2 regions of the Pradoshia sp. Z6_59 genome follow, and region 2 is predicted to be linked to the other one. Evidence: predicted binding sites of a transcription regulator. Region 2 holds the regulator's gene; the other holds the start of a gene.
The links. The regulator NrdR, encoded in region 2, represses ribonucleotide reductase genes. The targets are predictions, from matches to a motif close to AACACNATATATNGTGTT.
Positions count from the first base shown of each region.

Region 1: the regulator NrdR is predicted to act here: its motif matches at 3,840-3,857, upstream of AC4D4B_RS06515 (vitamin B12-dependent ribonucleotide reductase).

Region 1 covers NZ_JBZCPP010000004.1:206,878-219,756, reverse strand. Annotated here, with positions in the region: gene splB (spore photoproduct lyase) at 34-1,062, opposite strand; gene AC4D4B_RS06515 (vitamin B12-dependent ribonucleotide reductase) at 1,158-3,710, opposite strand; gene AC4D4B_RS06510 (rhodanese-like domain-containing protein) at 4,325-4,708, shown strand; gene AC4D4B_RS06505 (DUF1836 domain-containing protein) at 4,770-5,372, opposite strand; gene AC4D4B_RS06500 (NAD(P)H-binding protein) at 5,461-6,132, opposite strand; gene AC4D4B_RS06495 (DUF4023 domain-containing protein) at 6,250-6,375, shown strand; gene AC4D4B_RS06490 (DNA/RNA non-specific endonuclease) at 7,038-8,258, opposite strand; gene AC4D4B_RS06485 (NAD-dependent epimerase/dehydratase family protein) at 9,267-10,274, opposite strand; gene AC4D4B_RS06480 (DUF7010 family protein) at 10,803-11,420, shown strand; gene AC4D4B_RS06475 (Na+/H+ antiporter) at 11,638-12,879, opposite strand, start outside.
Region 2 covers NZ_JBZCPP010000009.1:74,105-86,983, reverse strand. Annotated here, with positions in the region: gene AC4D4B_RS11265 (putative sporulation protein YtxC) at 1-823, opposite strand, end outside; gene dnaI (primosomal protein DnaI) at 1,093-2,034, opposite strand; gene AC4D4B_RS11255 (replication initiation and membrane attachment family protein) at 2,052-3,428, opposite strand; gene nrdR (transcriptional regulator NrdR) at 3,501-3,959, opposite strand; gene speD (adenosylmethionine decarboxylase) at 4,208-4,588, opposite strand; gene AC4D4B_RS11240 (glyceraldehyde-3-phosphate dehydrogenase) at 4,903-5,931, opposite strand; gene coaE (dephospho-CoA kinase) at 6,103-6,699, opposite strand; gene ytaF (sporulation membrane protein YtaF) at 6,716-7,354, opposite strand; gene mutM (DNA-formamidopyrimidine glycosylase) at 7,425-8,255, opposite strand; gene polA (DNA polymerase I) at 8,277-10,904, opposite strand; gene pnpS (two-component system histidine kinase PnpS) at 11,206-12,879, opposite strand, start outside.

The DNA of each region.
Region 1 (12,879 bases), on a different contig from region 2:
TTTTTAATCTGGGAGAGAGAGGTTTAGAACATATTAAGTAAAGTATTGTATTTCTGCATTCGGAAAGAATTCTTTGATGGAATTTTCTATATGAGTTTTCAAAGCATTCGCTTCTTCATCAGGATAGACATATTTCCCTATACCGTATTTACCCCATTTATACTTACGCTTCGTTTCATCCATCTCAAGCTTTGTCTTAGGATAACGTGCTTGAATAACTTTTTTTGCTGGCTTTGTAAAGCGATGCTGGATGAGCTCAAAGCTGATTTTCATCATGGACAGCTCTTCACCTAACGCATGCCTCAAACGATCAAATAATTCGTAATATCCTTCTTCCCAGCCTTCATGCATATATATCGGAGCGACTATAAACCCAAGATGATATCCGGCTGCTGCCACTTTTCGAGCAGCCTCCAAACGTTCATCAAACGAAGAAGTTCCTGGCTCAAAATTTTTTATAACATAACGGGAGTTAATGGAGAAACGGAAACTGGTTTTCCCATTATGTCTGGCATCGAGCAAATGATCGACATGATGAAATTTAGTTACAAATCGTAATCTCCCATATTCAGTACTGCCGATAAAATTAATCGTTTCCTTTAAGGAATGCGTGAGATGATCAATACCTACTATATCAGACGTACACGCTGCCTCAAATCGCGTGATTTCCGGCGCTCTCTGTTCCATATATTTACTTGCCTGCTCAAATATCTCTTCTAGATTCACATACACTCTAATATAAGGCTTACTGCCAAGGGTTGTTTGTAAATAACAATAATGGCAATGCCCCATACATCCTGTAGCCAGCGGAATCGCATACTCTGCAGAAGGCTTTGATGTATCAAATTTTAATGTTTTCCGTATTCCTATCACCATCGTGGATTTGGCTATTCGATATTTTTGCAGTTCATTATCACCTGGCAAATCACGAATCTGATTGTGGGATGTGGTTTGCCTAATTTCCACTGGCAGGCTCTGAAATTTTTCATATAAAGCCTTTCCTAACGGATATTCCAATGCTTTAGGTTCAAAATAAACTAATTGAGGAATAAATGGTTTCATGTTTTTCACCTACTTAACAAGTAGTGTATACAGAAATAAAAAAAAGGATGGCGTTAATCTTTACCATCCTTTTATCATTTATATCAATTTTTTATTTACAATCCACATTTAAGCTGAGCACCGCAGTTCGTACACGTATTACATCCACCAAGTTCTTCTACTTTACCTTGACGGCAAACCGGACAAGTATTTCCAACTTCGCTACCAATCGTTACACTTGTTGATTCAAGTGCATCAATTGTGTCGACAAGAACAACATGCTGCTTCGTATGTTGCGGCTGAGTGGGTTGATCCGTATCGTTTTCAGCCTTTAACGTTAATACCTGTGTATCACGACTTCCATCTACGTATACAGTACCGCCCTTAGCTCCGCCTTTATATAGACGCTCATACACTCGCTCTACCTGTTCAACGGAATATCCTTTCGGCGCATTTACCGTTTTACTGATGGAGCTATCGATCCAACGTTGGATAATGCATTGTACATCAGCATGTTTCTCAGGAGTTAAATCCATTGCAGAAATAAACCAAGAAGGTAGATTATTGCTATCTGCATTAGGATTGCGACGTAAATATTCTTCTACTATATCAGCTTTCACTTCAATAAATTTACCCAAACGTCCACTTCTGAAATATGTGAACGAGAAGTATGGCTCAAGACCTGTAGAAACACCTACCATTGTACCGGTGCTTCCAGTAGGAGCAACTGTTAATAGATGTGAGTTACGGATACCATATTTCATAATTCCTTCACGAATATGTTCAGGCATTTTTTTCATATACCCTGTATTAATAAAACGTGTGCGTAATTCTTTCGTTTCTTCCTCGGATTCACCGACTAAGAATGGGAAGCTGCCTTTTTCTTTCGCGATTTCAATAGATTCCTCATATGCTGCAGTTGCAATTGTTTCAAATACACGATCAACAAGCTTATTTCCTTCTTCAGAACCATATTCTTTTTCACAATAAATAAGCATATCATGTAGACCCATTACACCTAGGCCAACGCGTCTTTCCCCTAGAGCCTGTTTTTTATTGGCTTCAAGGAAGTATGGAGTTGCGTTAATGACATTATCCTGCATGCGCACGCCCACTTTTACCGTTTGTTTCAGTTTCTCCAAATCCACTTGTTTGTGATCTTTATCTGTCATTTCAGCCAGATTGACAGCAGCCAAGTTACATACAGAATAAGGAGCCAATGGCTGTTCCCCACATGGGTTCGTCGCAACTACTTTTTGACCGTACGCTTTAGCGTTTGTCATATCGTTTGCATTATCGATAAAGAAAATGCCCGGCTCCGCAGAATAAGTCGCACAAATATTGATTAAATTCCATAACTCGCGCGCTTTAATTTTACGATATACACGCACGGCATAGCCTAGTTTTTCCCATTCGCGTACATCACCGCAATCAGCCCATTTTTCATTATAGGCTTTCATATCAACTTCATTATAGGACTCAACATCCGGGAATCGAAGTTCATATTCTCCGTCATTTTCTACAGCTTCCATAAATTCTTTTGTTAAGCACACTGAAATATTGGCACCTGTTAAAAAGTCTGGATTATGAACAGTATCATTTCCACCAGCAGCAAGTTTTTCTTCTGCTTCTTTAATGATTGCCTCATTAAATCCGCCAAATCCAGAAATGTTTTTATAATTGACTATGCCTTGATACATGGCTTCCTCTTGCATGGTAAGCGGAGTGAATTTTAATTTTTCAGATGCATGTTTACGAATTACTTCATCCTCGCTGACTTCCATTAAAAAGCGCAAAATTTTAGGGTTTTGCATTTTTGAGATGATAAATTCTACGATATCCGGATGCCAATCAGACAGCATAATCATTTGAGCGCCACGACGGGAACCACCCTGTTCAACCAGGTGAGTTAATTTTGCAATATCATCCAACCAAGAAACTGCACCGGAGGATTTTCCGTTTACACCGCGAGCAAGCGTGTTTCTTGGACGTAATGTCGAACCATTTGTACCGACACCGCCTCCGCGGCTCATGATTTCCATCACATGTTTGCGATGTTCAGAAATTCCTTCACGGCTATCATTAATAAATGGCATTACATAGCAGTTAAAGTAGGTTACTTCGGTTTCAGAGCCGGCTCCATAGAGTACACGTCCTGCCGGGATAAAGTTCGTTTGGACCAATTCATTATAAAATTTATCAAACCATTCCTTGCGTTTCTCTTCCGTTTCCTCAACTTCAGCCAAACCGCGTGCATTCCGTTTTGCTATCTGTTCATAATAAATTTCAAGCGGTTTTTCAATGACGTCGAGTGACTTACAAATAAGGCCTGTTTTAATTTCATCATGCTTGTCCAATGAGGAGCGGAACTCCTCTTCTACCAATACATGTGCTTTCTTTGCTTCCCAATCAATATGTTGGATGTACCCAAGTCCACGGGCAGGAAATTTCGGATCTTCTTTAATTGTAAGTACTACAAAATCTCCATCACTAAGTGTCAATTTTTCCGTATCTTTGAAGGAATAGCGATCTATCATCACAAGCCTTGAAACACCCTTATACGTCTTATTCATGTCTGGAGTAATAGGAAAAACTTGTGGAAATAGGGCTATATCTTTATTTAACCTTTCGACATTTATAGACAACTTGCGATTTGTTACAGTAGGCAATTTGATCTCTCCTTCAACCAATAATATAATCTCTTTTTTATTTATCTTTGTTAAGTTCTTAAATGAATATCTCTACGTTATCATAGCCTACATATTAATTCAACATATAGTATTTGTATTTTTATAATTCATACCACATATAGTATTTGGAGCACCTTCTATTAAAATTGTCAATTCTTATAATTTTACAAAAAATAAAGAAAATCAAAGAATTAATCTTCTTTTCACCTATTTTTGAACCAAAACAAACAAAATCTCAGCTTGCATATTACTAAGCTTAACTATGCTTCATATAACAGCGTTTTTGCATTTTCGACACAAATATTTTTTCTTAAAAATTAAAATTTTGTCCATAATGCACGATACTTGATTTATAGTCGTTTGTAAACTTATTGTCCTTTCAAATAAAGCAAAACTATATAGATATAACCGTTATCTTGGATTCTAAACCACTGACCAATTCAGCTTGCAGGTAGACAGGTATAATATCCATCCTGGATGCCTATAATTTTTTAACTACAAATTCGTAAACTATTACCAGAAAATTTTTTTGCCAGACAAATATACGAACTGTATAATATAAAAGTGAACAGAAAGAGAAAGTGGGGATTGAATTGCCAAAGTCATTAATCGTATTAATTGTACTGGCTGTATTGATCATTGGATATTCCATCTACAGTTGGTTCTCCAGCAAAAAAATGGTTACGACATTGTCCCAAGAGGACTTTAAAGCTGGCTATCGAAAAGCTCAGTTAATAGATGTTCGTGAGCAAAAAGAATTTGATGGCGGACATATTTTAGGCGCCCGTAACATACCTTCTACCCAATTGAAAATGCGAATGAAGGAACTCCGCAAAGACAAACCTGTTTATCTATATTGTCAAAGCGGAATGAGAAGCACACGAGCAGCTCAGATGCTATATAAAAAAGGCTATCGTGAACTTTATCAACTCGAAGGCGGCTTCAAGCAATGGAAGGGTAAAATTAAATCTAAATAAAACCAAAGAGCCAATGCAGGATGCACTTGGCTCTTTATAATTATAATTAAACGGATATTCTTTATGATTTCGTTTTATTATCACTGTTAAATTCATCTACCAAATTCTCTGCTGCTTTTTTATACAGCTGGCTCATATGAGAAAGGGAAGCAATCATTAATAATTTCTCAAAATATTCAACATCGCCATTGAACTCATCCAGATTGCCACCTAAATGTACCCCTTCTTCTTTTGCCTCAGAGATACTCTCCAGAATGTCTTCTTTAAATTTATGAGCATTATGATCAGTCAGGCGCAGAAAGCTGGAATATAGTTCATCAAGCTGCAAGTCTTCCTCTACTATCTTAGTGTTCAAAGGTCCAAGAATCGTTTTAATGTCACTTATAGACAATGTCCCTTTTAACTGATAAATCAAGCTGATTACTATTAAATGCCGCTTGGAATATTTCTTATTTTTAATAGGAAAAAATACTTTGCCCTTGGCATAATTATTGATCATCGTCTTAGTTAAAACTTTTTCATCATCATTCCGCTTAGACATTTTGAATTTACTCTCGAATAATTGAATGACTTGATCCATATATAAATCAATGTCTGGTATATCCTCTAATGTGATTTTATCTTGCAATCCCAGTTGATTGATAAGTTCTTCATTGTTTTTCATTTTGTAACCTCTGTTTACTAATAGTAATTTCTATTATACATTAACCAATCAAATACTGTAAGGATGAGGATTTTTTAGACTTTTATCATTAATTGGAATGCTTGGCAATCTGCTCTATCTCATAGGAAGCAACCGAATTTATGCCCTTATTATCCTGCAGCGCACAGATATACATAGCCTGTGCTAGCACTTTTCCTTGTACTGGCTTATATTTCTTAAGAGGCCCTTTGAATACAAACGGGCAAACTTTACTTACTGAAGCTGCCAATCCCTCTCCCAGTCTGAATTCCTGCCTATCCCCTAATAAAAGTGATGGCCTAAAAATGGTCAGACTGTTTAATTGAAGCTGTTTTAATGCAGTCTCCAGTTGCCCTTTTGTTTTGCTGTAAAATACATGGGATTCTTCATCAGCACCCATTGCAGAAATAATTAAGAATTGACGAACATGGTGCTGTTTAGCATTCTCTGCAAGCATCAAAGGGTATGTATAATCGACTTTCCTAAAGGCTTCTTTTGTCTTTGCTTTCTTAATGGTTGTACCCAAACAGCAAAAAATACAATCGACATCACTTGGTAGTGGTTCCCGATCCAGTTGTTCAAAATCTGGAAAACTCTCCCTAAGCTTTGAATGTTGAATACCCATGCTTGTCCTTACCCATACAATTACCTTCGCAAATTCATTTGAATCCAAAAGTGTTGTCACCAATTCTCTACCAACTAATCCGGTTGCCCCAATTACTAATCCTACTTTACCGGTCATCTAATTCCTCCATAACCCTTATTTTCATTTCCTCTATTATAATCTATTTTCATCATGCATGAATTCCATTAAGATTGAGAAAATAACTATAAATCCATAAGAGGGAGGATGAAATATATGAAAGAAGAAAGCACTCATGAATTTGTAGAAAATTTGCATGAAAAGCAACAAAAGGCTGAAAAGAACCAAGCTAAACAAGGATACGGACGTCCAAGCAAAAAACTTCCTAATAAACAGCATTAATATCTTGTAAATGTATGCCATGAGTAATTTTCCTCATGGCTTTTTACTGATTTACCTACTTTTCGGCTTCACTTCTGGCTACTCCTATTAATGGTAGCATTTCCTCGAAAAATCAATACTTTCATTCGCATAGATATCCCTGTTAAATATATAACTACTTAAAAAATCTAACGTTGCCCATTCTTATTCACATTGCAGGTTAGTGGAATTAGACAACCTTATATATTCATATCTTAGGAAAAATTGATTTGGGTGTGATTGAAGAATATGAATACACATAATCAAGTTGTTTTCTATACGATTAGGTGGTCTACCATTAAAAAATTTTTAGTACTAGATTTTATAACAGGCACAGGTATTTATTATGCATTTAAAATTATTTCATCCAGCGTTTTAGTTGGTGTTTTAGGAAGTATTATTTGTACCGAAGGGATTAAACGGTTACCTGGCAAACTAATGCGTTGATTGGAAAGGGTTAAGAATCATTTTACTGTTCGTAAAGATTCTAGCTAGTTATTATGTTTTTAATATAAAAATAGCCCCACCAAAAAGGAATTAGCTTTTTTGTTATTGGACTAACGCTCTTTCAGTTTAAGTAATTTTTATCACAGACAGAACCCTCCTATTGACTAGGAGGGCTTTTATTCCTATAGTCTAGATGCCTACTCACCTACCATCCCATCACCATCGTTATCACGCATATAAGGATACAACCAATGGTCACTCGTTATAGGCATACTAAAACCTGCATCTTTTGCTTCTTTAATCGTCACTTCACCATTACCGTTCGTATCGACACTAGAAATGTTTCCGCCTCTATTTGAACTGGTTGAGTTTTTACTTGAACTAGTTGAGTTTTTACTTGAACTGGTTGGGTTTTTACTTGAACTGGTTGGGTTTTTACTTGAACTGGTTGGGTTTTTACTTGAACTGGTTGATTTAGAAGACTTGCTTTCTGTTAAACCAAGTGATTTGTTTACTTCATCCGGGTTAACATTGTCAAATTTATCAACAACTTTATTGCCCTTGATGGTATACGTATACTTATAGCTTGAAGGAACCTGTGTTTTTGTATTCGGATAGGTGATAATTGCTTCAAAATTTGTCGCACCACCTGCATCACGAATCACTTTTTCCATGTATGCTTGGTCACCATACCTGTTCAATGTGCTTTCTTGTGGGGTAATATTATAAGCATTCGATACCCCTCCTAAAGAGTCCGCTATGATATGTCCTTCATCAAAATTATCACTTTCAACACCCGGAACTTTTGCCTCATCAGAGTAGTATCTACCAGACGATGTTACAGGCTCGCTACTGTCATCTTGTAGAATAATCTCGTCCGCAATGACACGTACTAGTTGCCCGTATTCATTAGTAAACGCCCAATATTTACGATTCCCATAGCCGATATCCACAACAACATTAGGTTCACGATAACCAGATAAATCGCCACCATCAACTTTGATAAGTTTGTACCCTGAGAACTGTGTCTCCTCTTTTTTCTTAGCCTCCGCTTCCGCCTTTGCCTTAGCTTCTGCTTCCGCCTTTGCCTTAGCCTCTGCTTCTTCCTTTGCCTTAGCCTCCGCTTCCGCCTTTGCCTTAGCCTCTGCTTCTTCCTTTGCCTTAGCCTCCGCTTCTTCCTTTGCCTTAGCCTCCGCTTCCGCCTTTGCCTTAGCCTCTGCTTCCGCCTTTGCCTTATCTGCTTCCGCCTTCGCCTCAGCCTCTGCTTCTTCCTTCGCTTTAGTTTTTTCTTCCACTGCTTTAACCGTTCCTACTTCTTGCTGTTGCTCTACCTGTGCGCTACTACCAGCAAACTCTTCTAATGGAGCAATTATTGAACTTAAAGTAATACATAGTATCGCTGCAGCGCCAAAAATCATTACTACATGCAATTTAGTCCTTTTAGCTTCAGGAGCTCTCTTCAAAACATAGCTCGGTTTAATTAAGCCCACAAATAAAGCTGTGATAGATACTAGAAATAGGATAAGAAGCAAACTATCAATTACTGAAGGTGACAGTATCCCAATAAAAGATACTGCTATTGCGCCCCCAAAAACCCGCCACACATATGACTTATTTCTTTTAGTTTCAGGAAGCCATGAAAGAACAACGTTTGGATCCTTCAAACCCACGATTAGACCCAGAAAAGATATTAATAACAGTCCAACCAACAAAGCCATCTTTCTTCCTCCTTCTATTTTTGTAATTAATATTGAAAACAAATAGGCTTTTATAATTGCTCATATTCTTATTTACCACTTTGCAATCCGAACTCAATCTAGATATTATTTCCATATAGTAATAAAGAGGGAAAATCAAAGAAGAGGCATTCAAAATAAATACAAAGGTTTACGTTTTGAGGTCTCTTCTAAAAATACTCTGTAGTAATAGCCTTTTTGATATCATAAATGGCATAAAGATAAAAAAACACGCCTTAAAACGGCGTGTTTTCTTTATTGTAAATTTCACTTCTTCTTTAACTAATCCTCCAATAATTTATTAATGCTATCTGCAACCAACTAAGTTCGTTCTTTACACTCCCTCCAAGTAGCATATAGCTTCATTTTTTATACAAGATCTCAGTTCACCTAGCCCTATATATATCTATATAAAAGTAGGGGGTAACAGTCAGCGGAGGAAATCCATATCAATCCCACATCGCGTATATCCTACCCTGGATACTGATACCTTATAAAAGTTCAACCAGAAAGTTCTGGCTGAACTATATCATATGAACCTTACCAACTTTCCCTTCCATACGAAAACCACAATCTTTACGAAACAGCCTTTTGTTAAGGTTCTTTATAGTGACCCATTAACTTTTTCATAACAAAAAGGAAGGATACAAAGCTACCCTTCCTTTATATATATTTTTCTCTCATGTAGATTTATTCAGCTTTCATATCAACTGCTTTTTTTCCTTCCAATATATCCAGACTTAACTGAACTGATTCTCCGATGGCCTTTTCTATATCATCTGGTTGTACACCAAAGTGGTCAACAATTGTCTTTTTATCAATGAAAAGATTTTTAGTAAAGATTTTTGCAAATTCAGCCGTATCCAATCCCTGTTCTATTCCCGTACTCTTTTGTTTTTCTGCTTTCGCCTTCATCGCTTCAATATAATTAGAGGCAGGAATTGTTATGATTTCTTTATCTGGTGTTCCCATGTATTTATGGAAGATGGTCAGCATTTCTTTCCACTCCATATTATAATAGCCGACCGGGTAATTACCTGTCTTCCCATATATTAAGGCACCAGAAATGCACTCCCCGATCTGCTTCGCTGTCACCATGGTTGTTCCTCCTTCAGGATACATGACAGCTTCTCTCATATTTTGAATCTGTTCAACAAGGAACACCCAAACAGGCTTACGTCCCTGCTGGCTTCCAAAGACATATGGAACCTCCAAAACGGCTACACTCATATCATCATCCCCGAAGGATAAAGCCATATTAGCCTGATCTACACGGCTTCTTATATATGGATGGTGCTTAGTCAGTTCATACTCGGGTAGTTCTCTATTAAAATAAGCAAAATATGAACCCAGTACAACTGAATGTTTGACACCGCATTCCTTTGCTATTCTTAAGAGCCGTTCTAATGGTGTAATATTATATTTTTCAAAAAATGAATAGATTGGTGATGGTGCCTCTATTCTTTCATCTACACCTGCCGCAAAAACAAATCCGTCACAGCCTGTTAAATATTTACGAATCTCATCATCTGTCAATGTTAAATAATTTCCCAAAGTTATCTCCATTTCTTCAGGAAGGTTACTGCCTTCAGGGATGGGTGGCAGTGACAATGTTGCCACTTCATGCCCTTGTTCAATTAATACCCTTGCTCCTTCAGCTCCTAATAAGCCCGTACCGCCAATCATAAATACTTTCATGTTGGTTGCCTCCTCCGTTTCATTCTTCTAAATTTTATCATTTTACATAGTGGTATATTTGACCAAAATTGTATTTTATGTGAAAGCTTATACTCACATTTCCCTTTACCTTAAAATGGTAAACAAAAAAAGCTCACAGGTAGAACGCTAATAGATTCCGTTTTGATGTGCTTTTTGAGTAATGACACTAGAAATGACGTATGAATCGTCATACGTCATTTTCCTTATTTATTAATGTTTTTAGCCTATTTTATCGTTTTTGACATAGCAATTGACATTATATTTTATATTGGACAATAACGGCACTGTTAAAATGCACTGCCATTATTGTTGTCAATTTTATTGTCACTTTAACTTCCAGTATTATCCTTCTTATTCAACTAAGGACCAGAATAGTTCTGTAAATTGCCTAAATGAATATAACTATAACAAGGAATATAGGATTTTTCCGAATGGACTAAACCAAATAACAATGTAGGATAATATGCGGTTGTAATGAACACATATTTTGAATGGAGGTTCTTATTTGTGACACAAACGTCAAAAGCTATTCCTGGTGCTGTAGTACGAGGAACTGCATCTGGTGTATTTTTTATGGCTTTTTTCGGTACTCTATGGGCATACACAGGGATTATGGGACTACAAGGATGGGGAGTTCAATTATTGATTGGTGTAGCTGTTACCATAGGTATGGTGCTGTTCATCGGCGGTGTTTCATTAATGCGCGCATCTCGAGAAGTGACAAATCAGGTTTCAAAAGCAGACTTAGGGCGTGGAAAGCGTACAAGGTTTTGGTTTAACATTATTTTTGCGACAGAGGGTTTGGCTATAGCAATTACGATTGCTGTCAGTAACGCTACTAATCACTCCGAACTTATACCTGTCGTTATCGCTATTATTGTCGGTGCTCATTTTCTCCCATTGGCCTCTCTTTTCCAAGTCAGACTCTATTATTTTACAGGTACACTCCTTTGTTTACTTGCTATTATTACATTACTGTTTGTACCTGAGAAAGTCACACTGGGAGAACAACAAATCAATGCGTTTATGTCTGTAGTAGGATTTGGCTCTGCCTTAATCTTATGGGGAACTGGTGTTGCAATATGGCTTATAGGTAGAAGGTTGCTAGGTATCGTCCCAAAATAAATATCACAATTGTACACTAAACTAAAAACAGAGTAACTTCCTTCTCCAACTATGGACTTTAGTTAAAGAAGAATGGGGTATTTACAACAAAAGAAAACTCGCCATTTTTATGAGCGAGTTTTCTTTATTTTATATCATTTACGATATCAAAAGGACTGACGTTTCTGAGCATTTTTTTAGAAAAGAACCTCTCCCTTTAGTAGAACACCTGCCAAGCCTATTCCTCAATTTCCTGAAGCATAACACTCTCCACATAATTCACAAATCGACGTAAATCCTGAGCCAGTTCACGATTTATTTGGCCTTCTTCATACATTCGCTGAATGTCAGCTCGTTCAGCTTCAATAGCTTTGAAACGTAATTCTTCTTTTTGCTGATCCTTCATACTATTATTTGAACGGGCATTATTTGGTTGCTTCAGTTTGTCAATAATTCTTCGATACTCATAAATGATGGATGAAACATGTGAATTGTTCGTTTCCTCTACATATTTTTCTAGACTTTCAATGGCGGCTTTTGTCGCCTGAATCTGAATATCCCGCATATCATTTAAGAGGACTGCCGTCTTTTCGTTTTCCTTGGTTATCACACGCCTATACTGCTTATACTTCCTATATAATTGGCCAAAAAGAGTCATTATTTTGGACATGAAATTCTCTGTGAGTAAATTTTCTCTTATATCCAGGGACTTCTCGAGTCTTTTCACAATCTCTTCACTTACTGAACCATCAGCAGCAGCCTCCTGGATATATTGTCTTTCTGCTCTTAAACCAACTAAGCGAGCTTCAATTCTCTCTTTTTGCGATACTTTAATAAATTCTAAATCCTTATTTTCATAGCGAATTTGTTCAATCATCTTTTTATATTCGCCAATTAATTCGTAACCAGCGGATTGATTCTCTGGCTCTATTTCTTCTTCAATCCTCTTTATGGCAGTCCGCAATATTTTCAATTTCATCTGAGCATCTAAAAACTCTTTCTCCTCATCATTCTCCGGTTCAATGGATTTTTTACTGATCAGAGGCAGTAGAATAGTTGCAGCTAAAAGAGTAAATAAAATAACACCGCCTGCTATAAATACAATCAGAGAACGTTCAGGAAATAAATCTCCAGTTGCTACAAAGTATGGCATAGACAATACCCCTGCCATCGTAATAGCACCGCGCACACCGGTCAAGCCGGTTAGAAGGGCCACTTTCCAACTGGGCTTCGATTGTTCTTTTCGGTTAGTTATGTAATAACCCATGCTTAAAAAGCAGTAGGACCAAACAATTCGGATAATCATGATAGCCAAACCTATTGCCAGGACATAGCCGAGCACAAGCCAATTGCTGATTAGAGGATTCTCTACCGTTGCTCTCATAGAAGACGGCAAGCTCAAACCCAATAATAAAAATACCACTCCATTGAGTACAAATAAGATGATCGACCACATATTCTCAGTGACCACCTGTTCCTC
Region 2 (12,879 bases):
CATGGAAGTAACTGATTCGGAACAAAAGGATTCTTTCCTCGAAAATTTTCCTCAATGTAGTGATTACACGATTATCCTCATCATCCGCATAAATATGAATTCGTTTCGGTGCTAAGGAAACCAGCGGTGCAATGGTATTTGAATCAATAAACATAGGATTCTCAGCCATCAATTTACGGTCGATTACTTTAAGAATATCTTGTTTTGAAATCAGCTCAAAATATCGATTATAAAATTGAAATTCTTCATGATAAACTAAATGAATTTCATCAACCTGCGGATTCCGCTCCTCAATCAATCGTCTTAGCACGGAGATAAATTCCTGATAATCCTGCTCAAGCTTATACTCATCAATCGCAAATCCCACTAATGTAACAAGCGATTCATGGATATCCCTTAAACGAAAATTCCATAATGATCGAAACGAAAAATCAATTCTTTGTTTAACTACTTCCTGCAGGAGATACTTGACTTGTTTTTTTAATTGTTCTGAAAGGTGTTGGCTACCACTATAGGCAGCTTCACCATCCCACATAAGCAATGCGATTTCTGCAATCTGGCTAATTTCATCTTCATCCTCATATAAAAAGCGTTCCCGAATCACATCCCGAATTTTGCATTCCAGATGATAGGTAGAGAAAAATGTATATAAAGCATCAATGAGTGCGTGACAAAAAATTTCCTCCTGATCCGGGTCCCAAAGAAAGGAGACAGACTTTTGGCCATCCTTATGAACAGAATGAATTGCCTGTCGGATAAAAAAATCGCTGTTCTTAAATCGAACATGCCAATTAGCCTGTTCTTCCTGTGAATCAAAATACATCGTAAGCAACCCTATCCCTCCAGACTATCGGAACTCCTAGTTTTATGTATATGGGACATGGCAATCCTTTAGAATGGATGGATAAAATTAGATTTAAAATAAAAGTATCATGGCAGACTGTACAGGACCGCTATATTATTGCCTGCATATCAAATGAATCTCATTCCGTTTCTTTCATGCAGGACTGTTTGCTTATTAAAAAAATGAGATATCTAAAAAGAGGCAGTCCCTTCATACGGGCTGCCTCTTCGCCAAACCTTTTATTCTCTTTAATCTCTTCGATTTTTTCCGTCCATTTCAATTGGCTCCGTTAAATTACGGACTCTCTCCATGATTCGTTTTCCTTTAACCAGTTCCTCATCTCCACGCTGAGAATACGTGAAATGATGTTCCAATTGTTTCAAATTAAAATTGGAGGTGAAAAAGGTTGGAAGATTTTCATGCATTCGGTATTGGAGTATCGGCCCCAGTACATCATCACGCGACCAGGCACTCATCGTTTCAGCTCCAATATCATCAATCATTAAAATAGGAACTTCCTTTAGGGCATCCACCTTTTGGTTATAGGAATTTTCCGCGAAGGACCCTTTTAATTCTCTTAAATATTCAGGCCAATACACAATATGTGATGAAACACCCTCTTCAGAAAGTGCGTTGGCGATTGCGCCAAGTAAATAGGTTTTACCTACCCCAAATTCACCGTATAAATAGAGCCCTTTATGACCAGCACCATTTATATATGAGTCAACAAAATTCTTTGCCTTTTCGACTGCCTCCACACGTGCTTCGGTCGTATACTCATCCCAAATCAAATTAGAAAAAGAAGCCTCCACAATTTCTTTTGGTACATGGCTGGCACGAATCAGCTTACGTAATCGATTCTTCTCTTCCTGCCTGCGTTTTTTATGACAGGGTTCATACCGTACATCAATCCGTTTCCCCTGAATAAACAAGTGTGGATGATGACCCTGAAGGAGATTTTTACATTCAGATAAAGAAGGACATTCGTCACATGTCTTCGTTTGCGTGGAGAACTCGTAGAGCTTATTCATGCTCTTTTCAATCATGTCGCTTGTCAGCTGACTGCTATGTTCATTTATGAATAGACGGACATCAGGATCTTTTAAAACGATATTTCTCATTTCATCCAATCTTTGCTGAAAGTTTTCACGCTTCCCGAGCTGATTCAGTGCATCCTGTATATTTTTCATCCTTATACACCTCCTGTTTATTTAGAATTTTCATTTTGCAATTTTTCCTTGAGCTTTCTTACACGCTCAGCAATTTCGGTGGATTGAGCAACCGGCTCTTTCTTCTTCGTTTCATCCAGCCAATCAGGAACGATTTCCTTCCTCGCATTGCCTGTTGTACGGCGTGTTGATTTATTTGTTTTCGTCTTTTTTTCATTAGCCCAGGTTTGGTATTTCTTATGCTCACTCAAAGCCATCTCATAGGCTTCCCGTACTGTGGTGATATTTTTCCTCGCCCAGTGCGAAGCAATTGTCTCCACATAGTTTGATTGCAATTTCATATCTGATTTTAACATGACATAGTGCAGAAGGACATTAACGACTCCAGGAGGAAGCTTTTGATTGACCATGACCTTTTCTACAAGTGCCAGATCATTGTCGGAGGGCATTGCACCTTGCGAAAGGCTGACTAAAAACTCCAATGGAGAGGTTGTTTCAAAGGTATACAGTAAATGCTCCTCTGGTGTTTTAGGTTCTATGATTGTACGTTCATATTCAGGTTGTTTCTGTTCAATCAATGTCGGCATTTCTTCACCATGATTGATGTGGAAAAACTCTCTTGCACATTTTCTGAGTTCGTCTATATCAATTTCATTATGTTGATTTTGACAACGCAAAATCAACTTGCTCATATCCATTACATTAATTTTATATAAATACGACAGCATCGCGATGGATTCCATCACATTTGGAGTAAACGCTTTTCTCGATATAAAGCTGTTTTTAGCCGTTGCAAATAATAACTCGAAATCAAATTGCTCCATTAAATTATGGCTATATCCCTGTGGGTCTTTTGAGAAGAATTGCATGCTTTGATCAGTTTCCGAGCTGATGATTTCTTTTGGATTGCGAAATTCGGATGCAAATACCTCATTGAAAGATTGAGTTATCTCCTCATAATCATCAGGAATACGTTTATCCGCAAACATCGTGAGCAGTCGTTCGTAATGTCTCTCTTCAAGTTTTTGCTTCAGATAAATAGGCAGCAAATCATCATGGAAAAATTTATCCGGACTTAAAGGACAAAGAATCTCGTAAATAAAAACATTACCTTCCGGAGTTGCTTTTTTATATGTTTTTAATAAACCAATTCCTTCAAGCCTTTTACGGTATTGAAATATCTCGTCCAAAGGTAAACCAAGTACGTCCATTAACCAACGATGTGTCGTTTGCCTGGAATACATGTTACCTGTATTGACTTCGTTTAATAAGGTCATATACAAAGAAACAGCCAATCCTCCTACAAGTGGCTGATATAAATATTGAATTGATTTATGGTCCATTTCTGATAGCTTTTCTTTATATAGTACAACATATCTGTCTTTAGGATTTACAAACTTCCATGAAAATTGCATTGTCTACAAACCTTTCGTACTTCGGGTTTTTATAGTTGAAAAAAGAGCTAAAGAAACTGTCTTCAGCTCTACTTAATCCTCTTTTTTCATTAGTTCTTTCAATTCGTCAATAAAAACATTTATATCTTTAAATTGACGGTACACAGAAGCGAAACGGACATAGGCCACTTCATCCACCTCAGCCAGCCTATCCATAACCATTTCACCTATTAAATCACTTTTTATTTCAGAAAATCCTTGATTTCTTATTTCTTTTTCAACATCAGTTGCAATCTCTTCCAGTTCTTTAAGAGCAACATGACGCTTTTCACAAGCTCGGATTAAACCTCTTAGGATTTTTTCTCTGCTATATTCTTCCCGTGCACCATCTTTTTTTACCACAATTAGCGGAATTTCTTCTACCTTTTCAAATGTAGTAAAACGATAACTACAGGATTCACATTCTCTTCTTCTACGTATTGAACGTCCTTCATCCGCAGGGCGGGAATCCAGCACTCTTGTCCCATTATGTTGGCAAGTTGGACATATCATAGATTAGCACCGTCCTTTTCTATAGTTCTATCTTATTAAAACAAATCGAATAGGACAAGTCTGTTTGCATAAAATGCTATTTTTTATCCACTATATAGCCAATACTTTTGGAGGAAAGTAAACAATGGGAGAAGTAAAAGTTGTTTTCCATAAAAAAAGAGATGCAGATGTACTGACCCCAAAAGTTAGAGTTTGAATCTAACTTTATGAGGGTCACCACAAGAGACATCTCTTTTTATCTTTTTTATTTATAATGCTTTAGCAAGAACATGGCTGACAGCAACAGGACCCATGCCTCGCGGGATTTCAATATGTTCCCTAACCTGAGCGTTTAAGGCTTCAGCTATAAAATCAGCAGCCACATTAGGATCTAAGTCACCGCATGTATATACATCAATACTCGCATAACCATGTTCCGGAAAACTATGAATGGTTAAATGTGATTCAGATATAATGACTACTCCGCTTACTCCCTGTGGCGCAAACTTATGGAAGGCTACTTCTCTAACTTCAGCTCCAGATCGTAAAGCTGCGTCCACGAATATTTGTTCAATCTGATTAACATCGTTCAATTTAGATAAATCACAGCCCCATAGTTCAGAAATGACATGACGACCTATTGTATGCATGTTCAATTCCCCCTTTAGCATTTAAACGAATTTTAATTATCTTCGTTTCTGGCCTTTACTACCACGGGGGAAAGTTAGTCCTGAGAGGTCCTAACCCTTTAAGTAGTACTGCCAGGATGATGAAGTTTACGACATTTAGTATATATGGTTTATTTTTCAAATGCAATCATACAATTCAATATTAGTTAATAATTACCACCAAATGTACAGCATTTGTTTTTCTTAGTTTATTCTAGTTTATGAATCAAAGAACGGCCTGAACCGCCTTTTTTTAAGAAAGACGGCCAGACCGTAAAAGGTATTATTTATTATGCTTAACTCACTTTCACTTTATCCTCTTGAAGAAGGCGGGCCACATGGTTTACTAATTCTACCACTCTGCATGAGTATCCCCATTCATTATCATACCAGGCAAGCACTTTTACTTTATTTGCACCAATCACCATAGTAGAAAGTGCATCTACAATAGCCGAATGCGGATTTGTATTAAAATCGATAGAAACAAGTGGCTCTGTGCTGTATTGGATAATACCAGCCATTGATCCTTCAGCTGCTGTTTTAAACGCTTGATTGATTTCATTAATAGTCACTTCTCTTTTAAGATCTACTACCAAATCAACTAAAGAAACGTTTGGAGTTGGTACTCTCAACGCAATTCCATGGAGTTTTCCTTTCAAATGAGGAAGCACCAGCGAGAGTGCTTTGGCTGCTCCAGTTGTAGTAGGTATGATACTTTGTGCACAGGCACGGGCTCTGCGTAAATCCTTATGCGGATTATCGATATTGTTCTGATCATTTGTATAGGCATGAACGGTTGTCATAAGACCATTGTCAATTCCAAATTGTTCATCGAGTACTTTTACAACAGGAGCGAGGCAGTTAGTTGTGCAGGATGCATTCGAAATTATAAGGTGCTTATTAATATCTAACTTATCCTCGTTAACACCCATTACAATCGTGACATCCTCATTCTTCCCAGGAGCTGTTAAAACGACCCGTTTTGCACCCGCATTTAAATGAAGAGCTGCTTGATCACGATGATTAAATTTCCCAGTTGCTTCGATTACGATATCAATCCCAAGATTTTTCCAGGGCAGGAATTCAGGATTGCGATTATTTAGCAAAAGAACTTTTTTACCATTTATCAATAAATGATCATCCATAGCATGTACATCACCATTAAATGGACCATGATTCGTATCATATTTAATTAAATGTGCTAATGTTTCAGAAGGATAACTAGCATTAATGGCTACGATTTCAAGATGCTCATCCAATATTGCTTTTCGGAAAACCATTCTGCCAATTCGGCCAAACCCATTGATAGCAACTCTTGCACTCATTTAACTTCCTCCTATATATAAGTTATACTTATTATAAAAATGATGTAATTAGTATAACACATTGAACAAAATGCTGCATGGTTTAAATACCTAAATTATCCAAATTAAATAAAATTATATACAAAAAAGACTATCCAAGGGTCGTTATCCCTCAGATAGCCTTGCTATTGGTTATACATTTAATTTTTTAATCAAAGCAATGAGTTGCTCTTCCGTCTCAAAAAATTCTCCGTTATTGTCAACAATATAATCGGCCAATTCTTTCTTATCATCAATTGGCATTTGTGCTCGTATTCTTGCGAGTGCTTCTTCCTCAGTAAAATGATCCCGCGCCATTAATCTCTTTAATTGGATTTCGGGCTTCACATACACAAGAATAATACCCTCTACCATATGCGTCAAATTACTTTCAAACAATAGGGGAATGTCCATGAAAACGAGTTCTTTCCCTTGGTGTAATGCTTTCTCCGTTTCTTCCATCATCCATTTCCTGACTGCCGGATGAACAATTCCATTTAATAATTGCCGTTTTTCAGAGTTTGAAAATACGATGGAACCTAATTTTTTCCGGTCTAATGTCCCATCAGGTAAACAAATATCCTGACCAAATACATTTTTAATTTCCTCTAATGCTGGCATACCAGGCTCGACGACTTTTCTTGCTGCGATATCTGCATCAATAACAGGGTAACCCTTGGAAATGAGCCATTTGCTAACGCTGCTCTTTCCACTGGCAATCCCTCCTGTAACTCCGATTATTTTCCCCATAACATTCCATTCCCTATTAAATTATTTTGGTTAACCCAAGAAAAATAAGTACTAAACCCGGAATAAATGAAAAGACCTTTGCCATAATGGAATCCTGCAGATATTTTCCCGCTTTTATACCCACTGTCATTAATAAAGCACTCATACCGAAACAGAGAGTCACCTGAATAAATAACGGATAATGAAGTATACCAGCACCTATTCCAGCTCCAAATCCATCTAATGATAAGGCTAATCCCAGAAAAAAAGCTTCTAATCCAGTAATGGTTCCAGAACGGTCAAAGTCAGCACTTAATGGCTTTTTAAGTATATGAATAACCAGTCCAATAGACTTTATTTCTAATTGGAATAAGGTTCTTTCATTCACATAGGGACAATTATCTTCATTTCGCTTGAAGTAACTTGAAAGTGTCCAAATTCCAAGCACCAGCAAGATAAATCCTCCTAGCTTACCGGTCCAGGAATGTGCCATCAAATGCTCGCTTAACGATCCCATTAACATACCGAATGCTAGGCTCAATGCAGAACAACCGGCAATGATGATGATGGAGCGAATCGGTATACTTACTTTTCGCATTCCATAGGTCATTCCTACACCGCAACTATCCAGACTCACCGCCAATGCCAATAACAATATTGATGCTATGTGCTCCATTTCATAGGGACTCCTTTCCATAATCAATACCCTACTATATGAAAGGAGCCCATCTTATGTTCATATTCAGTTAGGCTAATGGCTGACATTCAGGACAGTAGACGGTCCCTCTGCCTCCAACAATAATTCTTTCCATGTTTGTTCCGCAAATTTTACAAGGCTTTCCTTTTCTTGAATAGGCAAACAGCTCAAGCTGAAACATGCCGATTTGACCTTGGGAATTCACATAGGATCGTACTGTGCTTCCTCCTTTTTCAATGGCGGTAGCAAGAGTTTCCTTAATGGATGTATATAGTTTTTCTATTTCTTCCTTTGTCAAAGTGGATGCCGGACGTTCAGGATGGATACCCGAATGGAACAATGCTTCATCCACATAGATATTACCAAGACCTGCAACTACTCTTTGATCCAATAATACCGTTTTGATAAAACGATTCGTCTTACTGAGTGCTGCACCTAAGTGATCTGGTGTAAATTCATCTGAAAAAGGCTCAGGTCCTACCTTTGAAAGTGGCAGTACGTCTAATTCTGTCCCCTTTGTATGCAGATGCATCGTGCCAAACTTACGGACATCTCTATATCTCAATTCTGTTTGATCCGTAAATTTGAATATAACATGTGTATGCTTATCTGCCGGTTCCGTTTCATCATAAAGGCCATATTTTCCTTCCATCCGTAGATGGGAAACAAGACTGTAATCATCTAAATGGAAAATCAGGAATTTACCACGCCTGCCAATCTCATGAATGGTTTGCCCTTTCAAAAGCATACGAAACAGTTCAGCATCATCCGGCTCTTTTATAATTTTAGCCCAGCGTATATCCACATCATCAATTGTTTTTCCAAGTACCAGGACTTCGAGGGTCCTTCTGATTGTTTCGACCTCAGGTAATTCAGGCATACCTTTTCACCCCTTTTACTCCTATTTAGCGTCATACCAGGTGTTGCCAAATGAATAGTCCACTTTTAATGGAACTGCTAATTCAATTGCATTTTCCATTTCCTCCGGAACAATTTTCTTTAATATATCCAACTCCTCAGGCGGCGCCTCAAAAATCAATTCATCGTGCACCTGAAGCAGCATTCTTGTCTGTAAATTTTCTTTCTTTAATCTGGCATTCATCCGAATCATCGCCAATTTGATAATATCTGCAGCACTGCCCTGAATTGGTGTATTCATAGCTGTTCTTTCTGCAAAACCGCGAACATTAAAGTTTCGATTATTAATTTCAGGTATATATCTGCGGCGCTGCAATAACGTACTTACATATCCATTTTCCTTCGCCTCTTCTACAATATCCTTCATGTATTGCTGAACACCAGGGAAGCTCTCTAAATAGCGTTCAATGAAAATTCCAGCTTCTTTTCTGGTAATTCCAAGACTTTGTGATAGTCCATAATCACTGATACCGTACACAATTCCAAAGTTCACCGCTTTAGCCTGTCTTCTCATATTCGAAGTCACCTGATCAGCATCGACATGAAATACATCCATAGCCGTTCTTGTGTGGATGTCCATATCTGAATTGAAGGCATCTATCAGGTTTTCATCTCCTGCTATATGAGCCAGAACACGCAGTTCAATTTGAGAATAATCAGCCGCAAAAATGACCCAGCCTTCTTCTGATGGCACAAAGGCCTGTCTGATTTTTTTGCCTTCTTCAAGTCTGATAGGAATATTTTGCAGGTTAGGATCTGTTGAGCTTAGTCGTCCTGTTTGAGTTAATGCCTGATTGAACCTTGTATGGACCTTTTGATCATCATGAATAACTTTTAAAAGTCCCTCAATATAGGTTGATTGCAATTTACCCAGCTGTCTATAATGAAGAATTTCTCGGACAATACTATGCTTGCTCTCCAATTTTTCGAGTACATCTGCTGACGTGGAATAGCCTGTCTTTGTCTTTTTGATAATAGGTAAATTTAATTTTTCAAACAGGATAACGCCAAGCTGCTTCGGTGAATTAATATTAAAGGATTCACCGGCCATTTCATAAATTTTAGCTTCGATGTCCTTTAATCTGCCTGCAAGTTCAGCTCCCATTTCTTTCAAACGGTTCTCATCGACCTTCACACCCGTAATTTCCATTTCAGCCAGGATAAGAGCTAATGGCAGTTCTAAATCCTGCAGCAATCCGATTTGATTGTATTCCTCCAGCTGTCTTTCAAGGCTTTCCTTAATCAGTGTTAACGACAAAGCTTTCCGTGCAATATGCTCACCCAATTCAGCAACCGCTGGAATTGAACGTTTCGCTCCTTTTCCATAAAAACTCTCGTCTGTTTGGATATGTCCTGCATTATGTTTTTTAGCCAGATCCGCCATATCAACATCCGGTTCAGCTGGATTTAAAACATAGGATGCCAGATAAACATCAAATTCAATTCCTTTTAAAGCTATTCCCTCGCGACTTAATGCCACAATGCTTTGTTTGGCATCATACACTGTTTTTTTATATTCAGGATTTTCTGCCCACTCTTTAAAAAGAGGGGATCCCGCAGCCTTGTCCTTATCGATAAAGAATGTTCCATTTTCATTTGAAATGGCTAAGCCAATTACTTCAGCTGTATGATAATTCGGATCAAGTAATTCAAGATATAGTGAGGACTCTGCTGTCAGCATATCTTCCGTCACTTCTTCTACTGCCTTATATTCAATCTCTTCAAGCACGGCCATCTCTTCTTCGGCAGCCGGCTCCATTTTTTCAATCAAGGTTGCAAATCCCAGTTCCCTGTATATAGACAGCAGCTTTTCCTGATCTGCACCCGTATAATCAACCGAATCAAGGTTAACCTCAATTGGAGCATTTGTTTCAATGGTCGCCAGCTGCTTACTTAAAATAGCTTGGTCCTTGAATTCTTCCACTTTTTCTTTTAATTTTTTCCCGCTGATTTCATCAGGGGAAGCCACTACCTGCTCAACAGTTCCAAATTGATTTAATAATTTTAAGGCTGTTTTCTCGCCCACACCCGGGATTCCAGGAATATTATCTGAGGCATCTCCCATTAATCCTTTTAAATCAATGATTTGATTTGGCGTTAAGTTATACTTTTCACGAATATGCTCCGGTGTATAATCCTCCATATCCGTAATCCCTTTACGGGTAATACGTACAGTTGTTTTATCCGTAGCAAGCTGGGTTAAATCTTTATCACCGGAGATAATTTGTACTTCATAATCCCCTTTTTCAGCTTCGAGAGCGAGTGTTCCGATAATATCATCGGCTTCATAATTCGTTAACTCATAGCGGGAGATTCCGTATGCATCCAACAATTCTCGAATAAAAGGAAACTGCTCTGATAATTCAGGTGGCGTCTTTTGACGTCCTCCTTTGTATTCTTTATATGTACTGTGTCTGAATGTTGTTTTCCCGGCATCAAAAGCAACTAATATATGAGTCGGATTTTCCTCTGAAATGATTTTGTTGAGCATCATTGCAAAACCATAGATGGCATTAGTGTGTACACCCTTCTCGTTATTCAATAATGGCAATGCAAAAAACGCCCGGTAGGCAATGCTGTTTCCATCGATTAAAATCAATTTTTTCTTCATGGTTACCTCCAGTATCCATATATATATTTTCATTAACATATAGCTTGTTTTAAAAAGCGGCCACCGAATCATTCATCATAACAGGTGTGCCTTATAAATGCTTATATCAGGTTTTGAGATATTTTTCTGATTCAGGTCTTGAAAAAAACCGTCACTCTTACTTACCCACTCTATTTTATCATGACTAGAGTTTGAAAGAAAAATGACGGTTCAGTTCTATTTATTCATTTACAATTTCCGTTCACTTTTAATCCAGTTTCGATTTGCCACAGGATTATTTTGAAATAAGAAGGTTTAGGCACTATATCTGCTTAGCCTGGTATTTAGGAAGTATGATTGTAAAGGTGGTTCCCGCATTCTTTTGGCTTTCTACCGTAATTTCTCCCTCATGCGCCTCCATAATATGCTTAGTTATCGCAAGTCCCAGTCCTGTTCCTCCAGATTCCCGACTACGGTCTTTATCCACTCGATAAAATCTCTCAAATATTCGAGGAATTTCCTTTTCCTCTATGCCAATTCCAGTATCCGCAATGGAAATATAAATTTTATCAGATTCTTCTTTAGCGGTTATCTGCACTTTCCCATACGACGGGGTATAGGAAATCGCATTACTTACAAGATTTAGGCATACTTGTTTAAGCCTGAAAGTATCTGCTTCACACATAATAGGCTTTTTAAAATCCTGAATCTCGAACTGAATATGTTTCTTCGATGCCTTTTTCTCAAGCAAGGCATACGTATCTGATAAAACAGGAACAATATCAATTTCCTGTATATCGAGCTGAAAGCCATGTTGCTCCACTTTTGAAAGTTCCAATAATTCCTTTATTAAAGCCTGCAGTCTGTCGCTTTCCTTTAAAATAATAGATAAGAAATGCTCTAATGCCTGCGGATCATGCATGGCTCCATCAAGGAGCGTTTCCGAAAATCCCTTAATAGATGTAACCGGTGTATTCAATTCATGAGACACATTGGCAACAAATTGTTTCCTTACTGACTCTAATTTCTTTAGCTCTGTGATATCATGGAAAACAAGTAGAATACCCTTCCAATCACCCTTAGGTCCCATAATTGGTGCACCATATACCTCGAAATGCTTCCGCTCAATTCCAATCGTTAATACGATTTGTTTCTTTAATTTTTGTTCTGCCATAAAGATTTCTTCAATAATCGCATTGATTTCTTCATGTTTGATCACTTTATAATAGAGTTCAGATAAATATTCTTCTTCCTTCACTTTGAAAATATCAATATAGGCATGGTTGATCATACTGATAAACCCTTTATCATCGATTAATAACAGAGCGCTGCCCATATTTTCAATCAGTGTACTCAATCTGTCTTTTTGGATTTCATGAGCAATTTTCATTTCCTGAAGACTTCGAGCAACATTATTAATAGAATGATTAAGAATTCCATTTTCATTATCTCTACCGATATAAGAACGGGCCCGATAGTTACCTCTCGTTAATTCCAGGGCAGCTTTAGTAGCACTTTCTATAGGGATCGCAAACTTCTTAATTAGCTGAAATACAAACAGGACAATCATCACACAGGCGAAGCCTAAACATCCCAAGAGTATAGACCATACTTTTGTATATAGAGAGGAATCTTCATTTGAAACCAATATGAAATAGCCTGTTTCCCCGGTATCCAATGAATATTCATCCATATAGTAATAGGATGGCCCTGTTCTGATATCAGATTTCTTTCCTATTTGACGGTCTGTTCCTATATCCCCCATATATTCTGCAAGGGATGCTGAATCATCCCAGGTTTTCCATCCCGAAGGCTTGTCTGTTTTATACAGGATATGACCATCCTTATTCATGATTAGGAAGGATGAGCGCAAATGAGCATTCAACTTATTAGACTTCACCTCTAACTCGTTGCTATTATCAGCATCACCCAGATATAAAGTCAACAATTGTCCTTCTTCCTTAAGATGACTCATTACAGACTTATCATAATAATA